DNA from 4 places in the Nostoc sp. 'Peltigera membranacea cyanobiont' 213 genome. Region 1 is predicted to be linked to each of the others. Evidence: riboswitches for the same ligand, from Rfam matches in the RefSeq annotation. Region 1 holds a riboswitch; each other region holds the start of a gene.

Region 1 (3,981 bases):
CTTGAAGTTTCTGTTCAGCAAAACTCAAGACATTGCGTAGCTGTGATGGTAATCGTTTTTCTCGTTTGGCATCGTAGGGAACAAATTGTAAGGAAGCAGATGGTTGAATATGTATAGATGTTCCATGTAAAGTCTCTACAATCTCTTGTAAAATGGGAATAACTTTCTCGGAACGAATTTGCCAAATATTTCTTGCGTCTATAATTCCTGCACCTAGTCGCTTATTTGGTGGAAAACCGTAGGTTTTGATTAACTCTAAATTACGTCCTCGTGTAAAATCTAAACTAATTGCACTAACTGGCAATTCCATTACCCAAGAGTAGGTTTCCCCCAAATCATCAAAATAAGTAACCAAGTGTAGGGGTATTTCAACTGACGAAAGTGATTGATAAACTGTTTGAAAGTGTGATTTCCAAGAATTCGCATCACCTAAAACAAGTGCAGGTTCATGTATTTGCACTTCTTCTACTCCCAGATTTTTTAATTCAGTGAGGAGGTTTTTGTATAGCGGAATTAACTTTGATACTGCTTGCTGAATATTTAGTGATAGTTTGCTTAAGCGCAGCAGAGTACAGGGGCCAAGTACAATCGGAATTGCCCGTTTACCTAATATTTTTTGAGCGCGGCTAACTCGTTCTAAAAAGTCACTGAAATCAGACGGTAATGTTGATTCTGCAATTTCCGGGACGAGATAGTGATAGTTAGTATCAAACCACTTGGTCATTTCCAAGGCAGGAATTCCTTCTTTACCCCGTGCCATTGTAAAGTAGCGTTCTAACCCGGAAAGCTGTTGAAATCTTTCAGGAATTAGCCCAAAACGAAATGTCCAGTCAAGTACATGATCGTAGAGAGTTGTGTCTCCAATTCCAATATGGTCAATTCCGGCTTCAAGTTGGGTTTTCCAGTTAGATTCCTCGACTTTTTGCACGGTTTGGAGTAATGATTCTGACTCTAGATTACCACTCCAAAATGCTTCTAGCGCTTTCTTGACTTCCCGGTTTTTACCAATGCGGGGATAGCCTAATGTTGCTGTTTGAATCTGCATTACTTTCTATTCCTTTGAAGATTAATGATTTAGGTACTAGTAATTGGGAACTGGAAAATTTTACCCAGTCATCAATTAACAACAACTTATATTTAATTTTGCCCACTTATTTAGTGGTGGAATACTTGCCAGAATACCTTTTTTTAAAGGTTCAGGGCGTTCTGACCAAGACAGTGAACCATTGGGTTTAGCATAATATTGACTAGCACATTGCAAAATAGCAGATGCACTACTATCAACTGGTAAATCACCAAAGAGATAGGTTGATTTACCTTCTGCAACAAAAGCAATAACACAAGAACGACTACAAGCACTCATGCATTCAACTCCCTGAATGTGGAATTTATTTCGCAATTCCCAATTGAGTGCAAGTTGTTGAAGTTGTTGTAGTAGTTGTTCACCTTTACTTTCACCAACTCGTTTACCGTCTTGCCACACGCTGTCACAAGTCGTGCAAACAAATAAAGTATGTTGTTTATTGAGCATTAATTTTGAAGTTTGTAGAAAGAAGTCTGAATCGCAGATATGACAACTTTTTGCAGTCGTGCAACTGCAAAAACTTGTAAATTTGGCAACAATGATGTTACAAAAGCTTTCACGCCAATAAAAAACTAGCGCAAATGACAGTTGCACCAAAGCATAATTGCAATTATCAATAAACTGCCTATAATTTCACAGCCATGAGTAGTCTGTGGGGTATCTCTGGCATTATGAGAATGTGAAACTGATGTATCGTTGAAATATTTTTAGGAGTATTCACCTGTACCTCGCAGATGGGTATGAGTTTGTCTGTTACTTTCGGCGGGCATTCTGACTCACAAGGCAAACCTTGATTACAGCTGCGGGACAGCGCCGGATTTACACCGGACTTTCCCCGTTTCCTCTAGTGGCTGTTCCCCACTAGAACCGAGTTCTAAACTTAGACTATATCATTGTTTACAGTTTAATGCAAAATTCAATCACCTGTTTTGTTATTGCCGGAAAACTCTGATTTAGGGAGATCCAAAAAATAAAATATCCAGCCGGATCAAGGATCTTATGTCCACACGACTATATCTTTGGCGATGAAAGCCCTTCCCTACGGGACGCTGCGGAACAGACGAAAGCGACGGCTGGTCACTTTATGATTGGTAAGTGCCTTCACAAGAAACTTACTTACCTTTGCTGTAAATACTGGAGGATACCGCGAACGATCGCCTCAGCCATCCGATTATCATACTCTGGGTTCGCCAGTCTGGGGTTATCTTCAGAACCTGTTACAAAACCAGTTTCTATTAAAATTGCGGGCATAGAACTTTTTCTCAGCACATAAAATCTAGCTCGTTTTACTCCTCGGTCTTTTAATGTCGGAATGCCTTGAAGAATGCTTTTGTGAACCACTTGCGCTAAACGATAACCCCGGTCGTAATGATAGGTTTCTAAACCATTTGCACTAGGGTTGTTATCAATTGAATTTGCATGAATGCTCACGAATAAGTCTGCATGAACATGTTCTGCCATGACAACTCTAGGAGCAAGATCGATAAAATAGTCAGCATCCCTTGTCATGATGACTTTAATACCATTTTGCTCTAAAAGTGAGGCGACCTTTTTACCAATCCTCAAGATGATATCCTTTTCTTGCAGTCCATGAAGACCAATAGCACCTGCATCTTTTCCCCCATGTCCAGGGTCGATAATTATGACTATTCGTCCTTTGGGAGGACGAGGTATAGGTTGTGAGGTTTCGGATGCAGTCGTTGGTGGAGACTCAGGGTCTGGGAATGCTGTTGGTAAAGGAGGAAAAACAATTGGGGGTTTTGTTATAGAAGCAGAGGGTGGTAAAACTAAGCGATCGCGCTGAAATTCTAATGCTAATATTTGAGAACTAATTTGGTTGAGTTGCTTAATTTGTACCCTAGACACAGGTTGAATATAAATTACTACGGTTTCTCTTTCTTGCTGTTGTAGACGTACTCTCAACACGGGACTATTTGCATTCAAAGTCGGCCCGGTAATATTGCTTGCGAGTTTAGCATTAGGGATAGCGATTCGGTAAAGAGCTGTTTGTCTATCCCAGTTACTAGTGACATTTGATAAACTGCGATCGCTTCTAATTAGCAATTGTGTACCATTGCTTCCCAGTTCTACAGACTCAATTGTGGAAGGGGGAGTAGGTACTTGGGTAACTGGGTTAGGTTGATTATTGCTTTGTTGTAACTTGACTACTCCACTACTAGGTAACAGTACTATACCGTCGCTACCACTAACCGTTGCCTGCCAATCAGGACTATTTTTGTCTATCCGTAAGGTTATGCGGACAGTGGGAATTGTACTTTGTAGTTGAGTAAATTGGATGCTATTGACATCGTATCGGTTGATAAACTGCTGCTGTTGCAGATTAGGCGATAGAGTTGCACCTTTAATATTAATGTCTATAACGCTACGATTATCGCTGCGATTTACCTTAATTTCTGAATTATTACTGCCATTAGTACGGATAAAAAATCCATCTCCTGTGACTTGTAAATTTTCAATAATAGTTGTCCTCGATGTAGTTTGTGCAACTTGTTTTCCATCAGCTACCACACTGTAAATTCCACTTGGGGATGATGTCGTCTCTACGCGTTCTGGCGATGGTAACTGTACAACCCATTGATTGCCGATTTTTGATGTAAATTTTACAAGTTGTGGATCGAGAGTGTAACCTGGATTCAGTTCTACAACGATGCGAGTCTTTTGAGCATCAAATTGTCCGAAGCGGATAGCACGAATTGCACCACCTACGGACTGAGTAAAACCAGGTTTTCCTAAACTAGTTCCAGGTAAATCAATTACCAAACGAGTGGGGTTAAAAATTAACTGTGCCTGTGGTTGTACAGCATCATCAGTCGTAAATTCCAGTTGCTTGGAGACACCATCAAATCGCCAAGATTCTAGTTTTGCAGCAAGTGCGG
Region 2 (3,981 bases), on a different contig from region 1:
TTGGGACTTTTTTCAACGCCACAGTTTATCTTAAGCTGATGAAAGAAAATTCCCCATCGAAGCTTTTGCCTGATTGGACTAATCGTGTAACTTGTCAAATAGCCATGCCAAAACACCATCAACATCAGCAACCTGCTCTCCTGGCGGTATGGCTGGACGGTTTATCATAACGACCTTCACACCCAGTTCTCGCGCTGCAACAATTTTGGGCTTTGTGGCATCGCCGCCGCTATTTTTGCTCGCGATGGTATCAATATTATTATCAATCAGGATTTGCCTTTCATTATTGAGGGTAAAGGGCCCGCGATCGCACAATATCCTTCCTGCGGGTACTAAAGCATCATCAGTGGGAGGGTCAATCATCCGCATCAGAAACCAAATTTTCTCTAGGTGAGCAAAGGCGGCTAGTTCTTGCCTCCCAACTGTCAAAAATACTCGCTGTGCCTGGTTTTGCAGAGATGTGGCGGCGGCTTCAACGCTGTCAACTTCAATCCAGCGATCGCCACTTTCTTTTTCCCAAGGCGGGCGAATTAACATTAGATGGGGTACTCCAACTTCAGTTGCAGCATCTGCCGCATTGAAGGAAATCTGACTTGCAAAAGGATGGGTTGCATCAATTAATAAGTCGATTTGCATTTGACGCAAATAGCTAGCCAATCCCACCACACCACCAAAGCCTCCAACCCGGAAATCGCCCAACGGAATTGATGGTTCACGGGTACGACCAGCTAGAGACGTGATTGCTTCTAAGCCTTTAATAGTCGCCACTTTAGCAGCTAGTTCTGCGGCATCTCCCGTCCCACCCAGAATCAAAACGCGCATCATTGAGATAAAGGTGGAATCTTTGCCAAAATGCCCTTTTTCAGCGCTTCTGGGCGTTCTGACCAAGGTAGTAAACCATCTGCTTTGCCATAGTATTGACTAGCGCATTCTAGTACCGCAGATGCACTACCATCAACGGCTAAATCGCCAAACAAATATGTTAATTTACCTTTGGCAGCAAAGGCAACTACACAAGAACGATTGCAAGCACTCATGCATTCAACTTCTTGAATTGGGAATTCATCTCGTAAGTTCCAATCTTGTGCAAGCTGCTGAAGTTGGTTTAGAAGTTTTTGACCGCCACTTTCACCTAAGCGTTTTCCCTCTTGCCAAACGCTAGCACAAGTTTTGCAAACAAATAAAGTATGGTCAGCAACACCCAAGGGATTCGTTGGGGAAATATTTACAGTAGTAGTCATCTGTACCTCGCAGAGATGTGGAACTGTTAAATCTATTTCGGTGGGCATCCTGACTCACTGAATTTGGAATTTTAGATTACATCTCAAATTGGTTCACAGTTGCTCCCAAGCGCCGGATTTGCACCGAACTTTCCCCGTTACCTCTGGTAGCTGCTCCCCACCAGAACCGAATGACCTTATCGATCATACACTAGGGTCATCTGAGAAAATTTTAATCAATTGCGATCGACTCGGTTTTTGCTACAGATGAGAAATGACTCCTGAACTCTGTTTGATAATAAACTTCGCCTGATTTGGGTCTTTTTCTTGCTCGATTCAAGAAGTATATGCTAATATTGATAATCGTGTGGTTAAGGACGTATAGCTCAGTTGGTTAGAGCGCTACGTTGACATCGTAGAGGTCACTGGTTCGAATCCAGTTACGTCCATTCTAAATTTGTACAGTGACTAATTATTTGTCGTAGGTGACAAATAAGTGTCGTTATGACTAATTATCTGTCTTTGTGACAAGTTAATGTTATTTAAGCGCATTATAAAAAGTTGAGTCCATTTGTTGCCTGCCACCAAAAGACTTTAGATGACTTTTTAGAAAAATTCTGGATATATTACCGAAAATTATTAGCTTACCGAGATTCCCCTAGTCCAGATAAAGCCTAAGAGCTTCTAGCGCCGCTTCTCGATCGAATTTTGCTAATGTTAAATATTAAGCTCTTGTTCAAAGAGGTAGTCCGGGAATTAGAAAACTTGCTAGAGTGAACAGAGTTAGCCTTAATGTCTAATCGCCAAAACCTATACATATCATGGATTTTGCTAATATTGCATCCCAGTTGAACGCTGGAACGATTTTACCAGAGGGGATTGTTATTCTCACCCTCTTGGGGGTTTTGATTGTTGATTTGATTTTGGGGCGTACATCCGCACGCTGGATTGGATATCTAGCGATCGCAGGTTTATTTGCTTCCATTGTCGCCCTATATTTTCAATGGGACAATCCTAATCCCATCTCTTTTACCGGTGGCTTTAATGGTGATGACCTGAGTATCGTCTTTCGCGGCATCATTGCCTTGTCTGCGGCTATTACCATACTGATGTCAATTCGCTACGTCGAGCAGAGCGGCACCCCATTAGCAGAGTTCATCGCTATTTTGCTGAGTGCTACTCTTGGAGGGATGTTTTTATCCGGGGCTAGTGAGTTGGTGATGATTTTCATCTCCCTAGAAACCCTGAGTATTTCCTCTTACTTGTTGACAGGTTATACCAAGCGTGACCCACGCTCCAATGAAGCGGCGCTGAAATACTTGTTAATTGGAGCTTCCAGTACAGCAATATTCTTGTACGGTGTATCACTGCTGTATGGGCTATCTGGAGGACAAACTGAACTAAGTGCGATCGCAAATGGCATTGCCACAGCAAAAGTGGGACAATCTTTAGGTTTAGTGATTGCCTTAGTTTTTGCGATCGCAGGTATTGGCTTTAAAATCTCTGCCGCACCTTTCCACCAGTGGACACCAGATGTTTACGAAGGCGCTCCCACCCCAGTCATCGCCTTTTTATCTGTCGGTTCCAAAGCAGCTGGGTTTGCCCTAGCCATCCGCTTACTGACAACAGCCTTCCCCCTTGTTGCTGATGAGTGGAGGTTTGTCTTCACTGCTCTAGCCGTTCTGAGCATGATTTTGGGTAACGTAGTCGCCCTAGCTCAAACCAGCATGAAACGAATGCTAGCTTATTCATCCATTGCCCAAGCTGGGTTTGTGATGATTGGCTTGATTGCTGGGACACAAGCAGGGTATGCCAGTATGATATTTTACCTACTGGTTTACTTGTTCATGAACCTGTGTGGCTTTACCTGCATCATCCTGTTCTCACTGCGGACAGGAACCGACCAGATTGCCGAATACTCTGGTTTATATCAAAAAGACCCACTCCTAACACTGGCGTTGAGTATTGCCCTGCTTTCCTTGGGTGGTATTCCACCATTGGCTGGGTTTTTCGGCAAGATTTACCTATTCTGGGCTGGTTGGCAAGCAGGACTTTATTGGTTAGTCTTGCTGGGCTTAGTTACCAGCGTCGTTTCCATCTACTACTATATTCGCGTAGTTAAGATGATGGTAGTCAAAGAACCCCATGAAATGTCCGACGCGGTGAAGAATTATCCACAAGTGCGTTGGGATTTGCCTGGGCTAAGACCCTTGCAAGTCGGGTTGGTGGTAACATTAATTGCTACTTCCATAGCAGGAATTTTGTCGAATCCACTGTTTACATTGGCGAACAATTCCATCTCCCATACCCCATTTTTGCAAGCAACAATCAACAGTAATGTCAAAGCACAAAATCTACTGCTTTTGCCAAAGTTAGATTCGGTTAGTCAGTCTCAACCTTCAGTTGATTCTACCGCTAAGATTTAACCGAGTCTCAGTACAACTTTGTTATCAAAGACACGCCTGTTTGCTAATTAGCAGACAGGCGTTTGTCATACAGCAGTTTTTTTGCCTGAAGTACAAAGCTACAGGTTGGGAGACAGGAGATAGAAATTATTTATATCTGATTTTGAGTCCTACGTTTTGTAACTCAGTTAATCACAAGCCATTGTATTTTTTTAATCTTCTTACTGGATGAAGATGTGCCTATAGAACTCTACCCAAATAAAGCGCAAGATGATATAAGATTGCCATAATTTAAACTTTATGAGGCTGAGTTAATAGGTATCTTGATAACAAATTCTGCGCCTTTGCCTGGAACA
Region 3 (3,981 bases), on a different contig from region 1:
TCATCAAGCATTTCTAACAGTCTAAATAGGGCTGTGGGCGCATTCCCAATTGCGATTACCGATCCTTCCAGGTGCGATCGCCATAATTCCAAAGCTGCTGCCGACCTTGTAGTACCCATCTTTTTAGCAATTTCTGGTACTTCCGGCTCGTTGAGGGTACAGATAACTTGATTGTTTGCAGATAACCGTCGTCTGGTAACGCCATCGGCAACCATCCGGCAATCGCATAGAATTGGCGCTCCCTCTGCTAAGGCTGCCCTTGCAGATTGTACTGCTGTTGGTGAATATCCCAAGTCAGTAACAATATCCGTCATCCCACAGGCATGAATGAGACGCACGGCAACTTTTGCTACATCTGGTGGCAGGACATCTAAATTCGCTTCTGACCGGATGATTGCAAAAGAATTACGGTAAATTTCGTTGGCATCTCGGATGTAGTCGGGCATTCGATTTGGGATTTTAGATTTTGGATTGACTTGAGAAGGGAACCTAAGTGTTTATTGAATCAGAGTTGTAATTGAGCGATCGCACATCGATTGCTAAATTCCCCAAAAGATTCATTGGGATTTAAGCGTTGAATTTTATATACATATAGCATCCGCTCTATTAATGCAGGTAGTTCGGTAAAAGTCACATATTGATATATTTCCCGTCCAAATTTCTGCTTGCTATCACCAACATAAACGTGATAGCCTTCTACAATTCCACCGTCAGCCTCAAAGTTGACACCGAGCAGAGTAATATCACTCTTGCTATGCTGGGCGCAGGATTTTTCGCAGCCACTGAAGTGGATATTAACTGGGCAATCCAGAGTAAGGCGAGTTTCCAGATATTCAGCTAATGCCAACGCATGACTTTTAGTGTCTGTGGCAGAAGAAGCACAACCCTTGTTTCCCGAACAGGCAACTAATGCACTCTTAATGTTAGTTGCAGAGAAATCTAATCCTAAAAAAGCGATTTCACTTTGGACATCATCAACCCATTGCTGAGGAATGTCTGCAATCAGCAAATTTTGCCAGGGAGTTAACCGAAGAGTGCCGCTACCATATTTTGCTGCTAAATTTGCTAAACCCTTCATCTGTGTACTTTCCAATCGTCCCAGAGGTAATACGATACCAATATAAAATAAGCCTCGCTGACGTTGGGGATGGATACCAATATGCTGATACTTGCCCTCTCCTGGCAAAATAGTAGAGAATTCCTTTAGGGGTTGGGGGGTTAGGTATTTTCCCGTTTCACCGTCCAAAAGCGGGAAAGGTAAACGTTGCTGAACTTCTTGGAGATAATTTTCACAACCCAAAGTGTTCAATAACTCTAAGAGACGTAGCCGCCGCTTATTTGTAGTATTAGTATGAGCTAGATAGACCTCTGTCAAAGCTGCCAAGACAGGTAAACATTGCTTTGGTGTTAACAAAATCCCCATATCGCTAGGCGGTTGGCCCTTTGCGCCGACACTGAGATAAAGGCGGAAGTAAACATCAGCATTGACTAAGACAGCAGCAAATAGGATATCATTCAAGCGATCGCACACGTGAATTATTCCACCGCCATCAAAGCAAACGCTAAATTTTGCCGATAGTCCTGAAAGCGCCGGATGTGCGGCAATATAATTATCCCAATCTTCGACAAAAGGGCGAGTGTCGATTAATTCTTGCGGATCGATACCAGCAGTTGGGCTGGTCATAATATTACGGATATGGTCTACAACAGAATTGTGAGAACCCAATCCCATAAGCTGTAAATGCTTCAAAACCTCAGCATTTATCCCCGTGCGGATCTCGCGGACTTGTAGGTTAGCTCGATTAGTCACATCCACATAGCCGCCACCATACTGCTCTGCTATGTCTGCGATCGCATGGCACTGCTGAGTGCTAATAATTCCACCTGGTATTCTAATGCGAGATAATATCCCATCGGCGGCGGGTGTAGTATAAAACAAGCCAGGACAAGTGGCAAATCCAGAAAGCAAATTTAGAACTCCTTCCCCGTGCGACGCAGGGAGTAGACGGTGATTGTGTCTTGATGACATCTTGAAAGTTGGCATTCTGACTTGGGCTATCCCATTACAGCTGCGGCACAGTCCCGGAATTTCACCGGAGTTTCCCAACTCCAAGCTTTAATAATTTAGCACGAGAAGGTAGTTAGAAAATTTAACACTTCCGAATTAGGACTAGTATTTGATTTTTGAAATATGTGTAGTGGCGCGGCAAGGGTAAAATGTTGCAATAGATTTTAGAGAAAATTGAGATAAATCAATATTTTCTGCTTTACAACTTTATGCCACGTAGGGTGCGTTAGCATAGCGTAACGCACCATCAGCTTGGGATGGTGCGTTACGACGTTCCGTCTAACGCACCCTACAGATACTTTCAAAAATCTTAAGTATATGAAGTGAATCGTATTACTTTAGTGAGGCAAGAGCGATCGCTACGGTTTTCTAAGCTAGAATACCAAAGTTGTGTTTAGACAGATCCGACAAGTCAATTGCCAAAAAGCTGTTATTTCCATGAACTACTACGTAATCTACGACGGAAATTGTAATCTCTGCGTTACTTTAGTGCAATTGCTAGAAACCTTAGACAAGGGAAAGTTATTTCGCTACGCTCCCATGCAAGATGAACAGACACTTTTACAGTGGGGAATTACAGCCCAAGATTGCGAACAGGGAGTAATTTTAATTGATGGCAATGAACCTCAAAGACGTTGGCAAGGCAGTAACGCCGCAGAAGAAATTGGGCGGTTATTGCCAGTAGGAAGTATATTTGTAGATGCTTATCGAGCCTTACCGGGGATGAAATGGGCAGGCGATCGCTTTTACGAACAAATCCGCGATAATCGTTACACCATATTTGGTAAGCGTTCTAGTACTTATGAATCGGCATACTGTGCTGATGGAAACTGCAAGGAATCCAAGCGTTAGGGATTTCCAAGTAAAAAAATATTCCGTCGCAGAGGGACAAGGGGGACAAGGAAGACAAGGGAGACAAGGGAGACAAGGAAGAAAGAAGTCTAGTTGAGTAGACAAATTGAATAATTTATTTTTTGGAGTTCCCTTAATTATTAAACACGATCGCAATGCTTCTATAAAACAGTTGCTTGCAACTCAAATCGCGCCTAAGCGTTTGGCGATCGCCTTTTTAACTGATTAATTAACCACAGACACTTCTGACAATTTGTAGAAACTCCCGTAAAACAGGTGTCATATCCTCTTGTCGCCACACTACAGCCGTTTCTACTAATGGTGTTTTTTCTTCTAAAGTGCGATAAACTACACCAGCCCTTTGAAGATTTTGCAAAGAAGACGGTACGATCGCAATCCCCATTCCTGCTGACACTAGCCCGATAATTGTCTGCATTTGGATTGCTTCTTGAGTCACTTTTGGGCTAAAATTCCCTTGCTGACAAAGACTCAGGATTTGATCGTAAAGTCCGGGGCCCAAATAGCGGGGGAACATAATAAAATTTTCGTTCAAGAGCGATCGCACTGAAATATTTTCTTGTCTAGCTAACAAATGAGTTTCTAGGAAAGCCACAATTAGTCCTTCCTGCTGAATACATTCTTGATTAAAAGTGTTGTCTTCTAAAGGTGGATGGGCAAAACCTACATGGATGCGGCGATTGAATAGCGCTTGTTCTTGCTGAGTTGTCGTCAATTCTTGTAATACTAACTCCACTTCTGGAAACTGTTCTCGAAACCGTCGCAAAATCACAGGTAGCAAATCGTAAGTTACCAAGCTGGTGAAACCTACTCGGAGTTGTCCTTTCTCACCCCTACCTGTCCGTTGAGTCAGATCGATTGCCTTCGATAGTTGAGCGAACAATTGATAAGCTTCTTGCAAAAATACTTGTCCGGCTTCCGTTAGCTGCACCTGTCGTTTAGTTTTGCGTTGAAAAAGTTCTACTCCTAGTTCTGCTTCTAGCTGCTGAATTTGCTGGCTTAAGGGCGGTTGAGCGATGTGAAGTCGCTCTGCGGCTTTACTA
Region 4 (3,981 bases), on a different contig from region 1:
GTCAGACTTAAAGCTACAACATCAGATTGTCCCCCTAGCGAGACTTTTTCCATCATTGGTGGCACTCCTTGATAGCCTCGTGAGAGCATCGCCTGATAAACGAGATTTCCGCGATCGTAAGTGCGGATAAATAGCGCTCCAATCATGTTGCCAACAATTAACCGAATAGAGCGATTCCTGTTCATCAGATTTCGAGACTCTGCCGCCCGACGCATAGCGTTAAACTCGCCAATCAACACACTGATATAGCGATACATCGATGCCAGAATTGCAACTAATAGTGGTGGAGTTCTCAATTCCAACAGGGCATGAAGGAGGGCTGTTACCGAAGTGGTTAAAGTTAGTAAGTTTAGTATTAGCAGCGATAACAGAGCCTTAAGCGTGACACTACCTAAGACAGTTAACCCCACCGTTGTAATCTGCAATGGCCCCCAAGACCACAACACCTCACCACCACCCCGAAATAAAGTACCCAACAGAACCACACTAATAAACGTTAACTCAACTGCTAACCGTTTCACTAGTACTGATAGAGTGACTTTACTTAGCAATATGAGGCTGATTAAAGCTAATCCATAAATAGCCCAAGTCCACCAATGCCCATCTGGTGTGAGAACATTGGCAAACACAAACAATAAGGTACAAAGTATCCGGGTACGGGGAGCGAGTTTGTGCCAGAGAGTCGCTTGTTTGCTATCGACATCTAATACAAATACTCCAACGTGCAGCAGCATGATGTTAAGTTCCTATCTGTATTTGATTCCTAATTACGAATTGTTAATCTGGCGCATCTGAGTCGGAATCAGCGTCATACTGTGTAGAAGGTAAACTAGAACCACGAATAACTAGTTTGCCAATACCCCAAGCTAAACCGAAAGTTGCTAATGTTCCAATTAATCCAGCTAATGGAGTAGCGATCGCTTCTGGTACTCCTCTGAGGGCATACTCATCAAAAATTCCATAAAAGGGTAATTTCTGAGCGGGTTTCTCTCCAAGTTCTTTGCTGTCAAACTTTAGGTCTTGGGAAACTCTATCTAGCCCATCTGGGTTTTTACTTGCTAGTGGCGAAAGGAAAATTGCAATCAATAAGGCAATACCTAAGCCAGCGATAACAAAAGCCCGGTTGCGCGATCGCGAGAGATTGCTACTCATAAGTATTAAATCCTGATTTAGTCACACCTTTTAATAACGAGAGACTGGACGAGACATAGGTGATTTTGTCTGACGGGGTGGATCGTAAAATAAATCAGGTCGAGTCCGCCAAATAAAACTAAGTGCTACTACGGTAATCAGCGCCTCGCCAATGCCAATTACGACATGCCAAGAAGCCATTGCTGTTAAACCTACCGCCAGAGGAACCGTTCCAGACACAGCTAGTTCTAAGGCACACATAACTGAAGCTACCACTACGCTTGTCCAAGCAGCGATCGCCGCACCAATTGTCATACCTCGTAAGGTATCGCGCCCAGTAGCAAATCTTATTGTGCGATAGAGATAGTAACCACCAAAGGTACCGATTAATCCCATGTTAAAGATGTTCGCCCCTAAAACTGTTAGTCCACCATCTTGAAATAGAACAGCTTGCACGATAAACACTGCAACCATAACTAGCGATCCAGCCCAAGGCCCTAATAAAGCTCCAGCTAGTGTTCCGCCCAAAAGGTGTCCAGAAGTGCCTCCTGGAATCGGGAAATTGATCATTTGCGCTGCAAAGATAAATGCTGCACAAACTCCCATTAAAGGTACTGCTCGTTCTTGGTATTCTGCTTGCGATCGCTTAATAGCTAGTGTAATTAAAGCAAGAGCAATTATCCAGGTGACAAGGATAACGGGTAAGTTCAAGAAGCCATCTGGAATGTGCATAGCTAAATGCGGCTGTATTACCCAGTACAGCCAGCCGAAGGACGAAGCACCCATAAATGGTATTGTTTCCATGTTTAAGAAGTGTCCTTTGCAGCCAGATTGATTTAAGCGTCCAGTTGTCTAGTAGACCACGTATTCTCTAGAAACTTCAATCCACTAGGGGGGCATATTAAATACAATTTAGATCGATCGTATTATTGTGTTCGCGGTTTTGATGCTTGAGTAATGGTGATATAGTTACTCCAATCGGTTCTGATGGGGAGCATAACGCCACGCTGCGCTATCGGACGCAAGGGGGAAAGTCCGGTGTGAATCCGGCGCTGTCCCGCAACTGTGAGCCAAAATTAGGTGAGTCAGGATGCCCGCCGATGGGAACCAATTCGTTTACATAAATCTGCGAGGTACAGGTTATGAAAAGAAAAAAACAGGCGTTAGTTAGTCTAACCCTGATGGGAGTTATCAGTTTTTACTTGGTAGTTGGTTTACCCCAACCCGCTTATGCCATGCACATTATGGAAGGTTTTTTACCAGTGCAGTGGGCAATTTTTTGGTGGGTTGTGGCATTACCATTTTTTTTATTAGGATTGCGTAGTCTGACACGCATTACCCAAGCTAACCCGGAACTAAAACTACTACTGGGCTTGGCTGGTGCTTTCACTTTCGTGTTGTCAGCGTTGAAAATCCCTTCCGTCACAGGTAGCTGTTCTCATCCGACAGGGACAGGGTTAGGTGCGGTGCTGTTTGGTCCCCTCACCATGACAGTTTTAGGTAGCTTGGTATTGTTATTTCAAGCTTTGTTACTGGCACATGGCGGCTTGACGACGCTGGGGGCAAATGCTTTTTCGATGGCGATCGCAGGGCCCTTTGCAGCTTACTGGATATATAATCTGACAATGAAGTTGGGTGGTAAACAAAGAATCGCCATATTTCTCGCAGCTGCGATCGCAGATTTACTCACTTACGTTATCACTTCTATTCAACTCGCCCTAGCTTTTCCTGCCCCCGTTGGTGGATTTATTGCTTCATTTATCAAGTTCGCCGGAATTTTTGCTATAACTCAAGTTCCCTTAGCAATTAGTGAAGGATTACTAACTGTGTTGGTATGGAACTGGCTGCAATCTTATAATCCTCAAGAATTGGAACTGTTGCAATTAATCAAGCGAGGAAATGGTAATGAGTCAATCTAAAAAAGGGTTGAGTAACTGGCTGTTGGTAGTAGCTGTCTTAGCTTTAGCAGTTGCACCATTAATATTTGTACGTGGTGGGGAATTTGCCGGTTCTGATGACAAAGCTGAAAAAGCAATTACTGAAATCCAGCCTGGATATAAACCCTGGTTTAAATCATTTTTTGAACCAGCTAGTGGAGAAATAGAAAGCTTATTATTTGCTTCGCAAGCAGCTTTAGGTGCGGGAGTAGTCGGTTATGCAATTGGGTTGTATAAAGGACGTTCCCAACAAAAACGTGAAGAATGAGCCTGCAACTAGACACTTTAGCTTACACTAATCGACTGCGAAGATTACCACCAGAACATAAAATAATTTTTGCATTTACTACTCTTGCAATTTCCCTTGTTACCCATCCGCTAGTACAAATTTTGATAGCGCTTTGGCTGGGTGTTTGGACAGTTATTTATGCAAAAATTCCAGCTGGTGTTTATTTTCGGTTGTTAATGTTCACCATAGTTTTTTGTTTGACGAGTTTACCAGCCTTGATGGTGAATGGAGTTGCAATTACTGATTTGTCCAAGGTGCAATTAGACTCGTGGTATGGATTAACTCTCGGACACTTCTATATTTATATCAGTCATAGTGGCAGTATCCAAGCATGGGGAATTTTAACCAGAGCATTAGCTTCTGTTTCTTGCTTATATTTTCTCATGTTAACTGTCCCTTTCCCAGAGATATTACAAACTCTGCGTTACTTGCGATTTCCTGTGCTTCTGAGCGATTTGTTATTACTAATGTATCGGTTTATTTTCATCCTGCTAAATACAGCTAGTGAATTGTTGACTGCCCAAAATTCTCGTGGTGGCTACCGCACTTGGCGTAGTGGGATGAAAAGTTTAGCACTACTAATCGGACAACTATTACAGCGAACCTTACAACGATATAGTCAGT

The links. A riboswitch is a leader RNA that binds a small molecule or an ion and turns the genes downstream of it on or off. The one in region 1 is predicted to bind cobalamin.
Region 2: another riboswitch for cobalamin. It lies ahead of CDG77_RS04975 (DUF1636 family protein); the one in region 1 lies ahead of CDG77_RS24135 (DUF1636 domain-containing protein).
Region 3: another riboswitch for cobalamin. It lies ahead of cobG (precorrin-3B synthase); the one in region 1 lies ahead of CDG77_RS24135 (DUF1636 domain-containing protein).
Region 4: another riboswitch for cobalamin. It lies ahead of CDG77_RS11125 (energy-coupling factor ABC transporter permease); the one in region 1 lies ahead of CDG77_RS24135 (DUF1636 domain-containing protein).

The regions. Positions count from the first base shown of each region.
Region 1 is NZ_NOLI01000106.1:18,823-22,803, reverse strand. It holds gene metE (5-methyltetrahydropteroyltriglutamate--homocysteine S-methyltransferase) at 1-1,045, opposite strand, end outside; gene CDG77_RS24135 (DUF1636 domain-containing protein) at 1,121-1,531, opposite strand; cobalamin riboswitch at 1,829-1,971, opposite strand; gene CDG77_RS24130 (N-acetylmuramoyl-L-alanine amidase) at 2,201-3,981, opposite strand, start outside.
Region 2 is NZ_NOLI01000010.1:48,182-52,162, reverse strand. It holds gene CDG77_RS04985 (extracellular catalytic domain type 1 short-chain-length polyhydroxyalkanoate depolymerase) at 1-34, shown strand, start outside; gene CDG77_RS04980 (cobalt-precorrin-6A reductase) at 79-822, opposite strand; gene CDG77_RS04975 (DUF1636 family protein) at 822-1,241, opposite strand; cobalamin riboswitch at 1,264-1,427, opposite strand; tRNA gene CDG77_RS04970 (tRNA-Val) at 1,596-1,669, shown strand; gene CDG77_RS04965 (NAD(P)H-quinone oxidoreductase subunit N) at 2,042-3,646, shown strand; gene CDG77_RS04960 (ATP-binding protein) at 3,924-3,981, opposite strand, start outside.
Region 3 is NZ_NOLI01000033.1:2,113-6,093, reverse strand. It holds gene CDG77_RS11855 (precorrin-8X methylmutase) at 1-446, opposite strand, end outside; gene cobG (precorrin-3B synthase) at 506-2,029, opposite strand; adenosylcobalamin-variant (AdoCbl-variant) riboswitch at 2,031-2,121, opposite strand; gene CDG77_RS11845 (thiol-disulfide oxidoreductase DCC family protein) at 2,507-2,920, shown strand; gene CDG77_RS38500 (hypothetical protein) at 3,027-3,149, shown strand; gene CDG77_RS11840 (LysR family transcriptional regulator) at 3,150-3,981, opposite strand, start outside.
Region 4 is NZ_NOLI01000029.1:43,087-47,067, forward strand. It holds gene cbiQ (cobalt ECF transporter T component CbiQ) at 1-734, opposite strand, end outside; gene CDG77_RS11115 (PDGLE domain-containing protein) at 778-1,152, opposite strand; gene cbiM (cobalt transporter CbiM) at 1,183-1,935, opposite strand; cobalamin riboswitch at 2,094-2,247, shown strand; gene CDG77_RS11125 (energy-coupling factor ABC transporter permease) at 2,274-3,050, shown strand; gene CDG77_RS11130 (energy-coupling factor ABC transporter substrate-binding protein) at 3,037-3,336, shown strand; gene cbiQ (cobalt ECF transporter T component CbiQ) at 3,333-3,981, shown strand, end outside.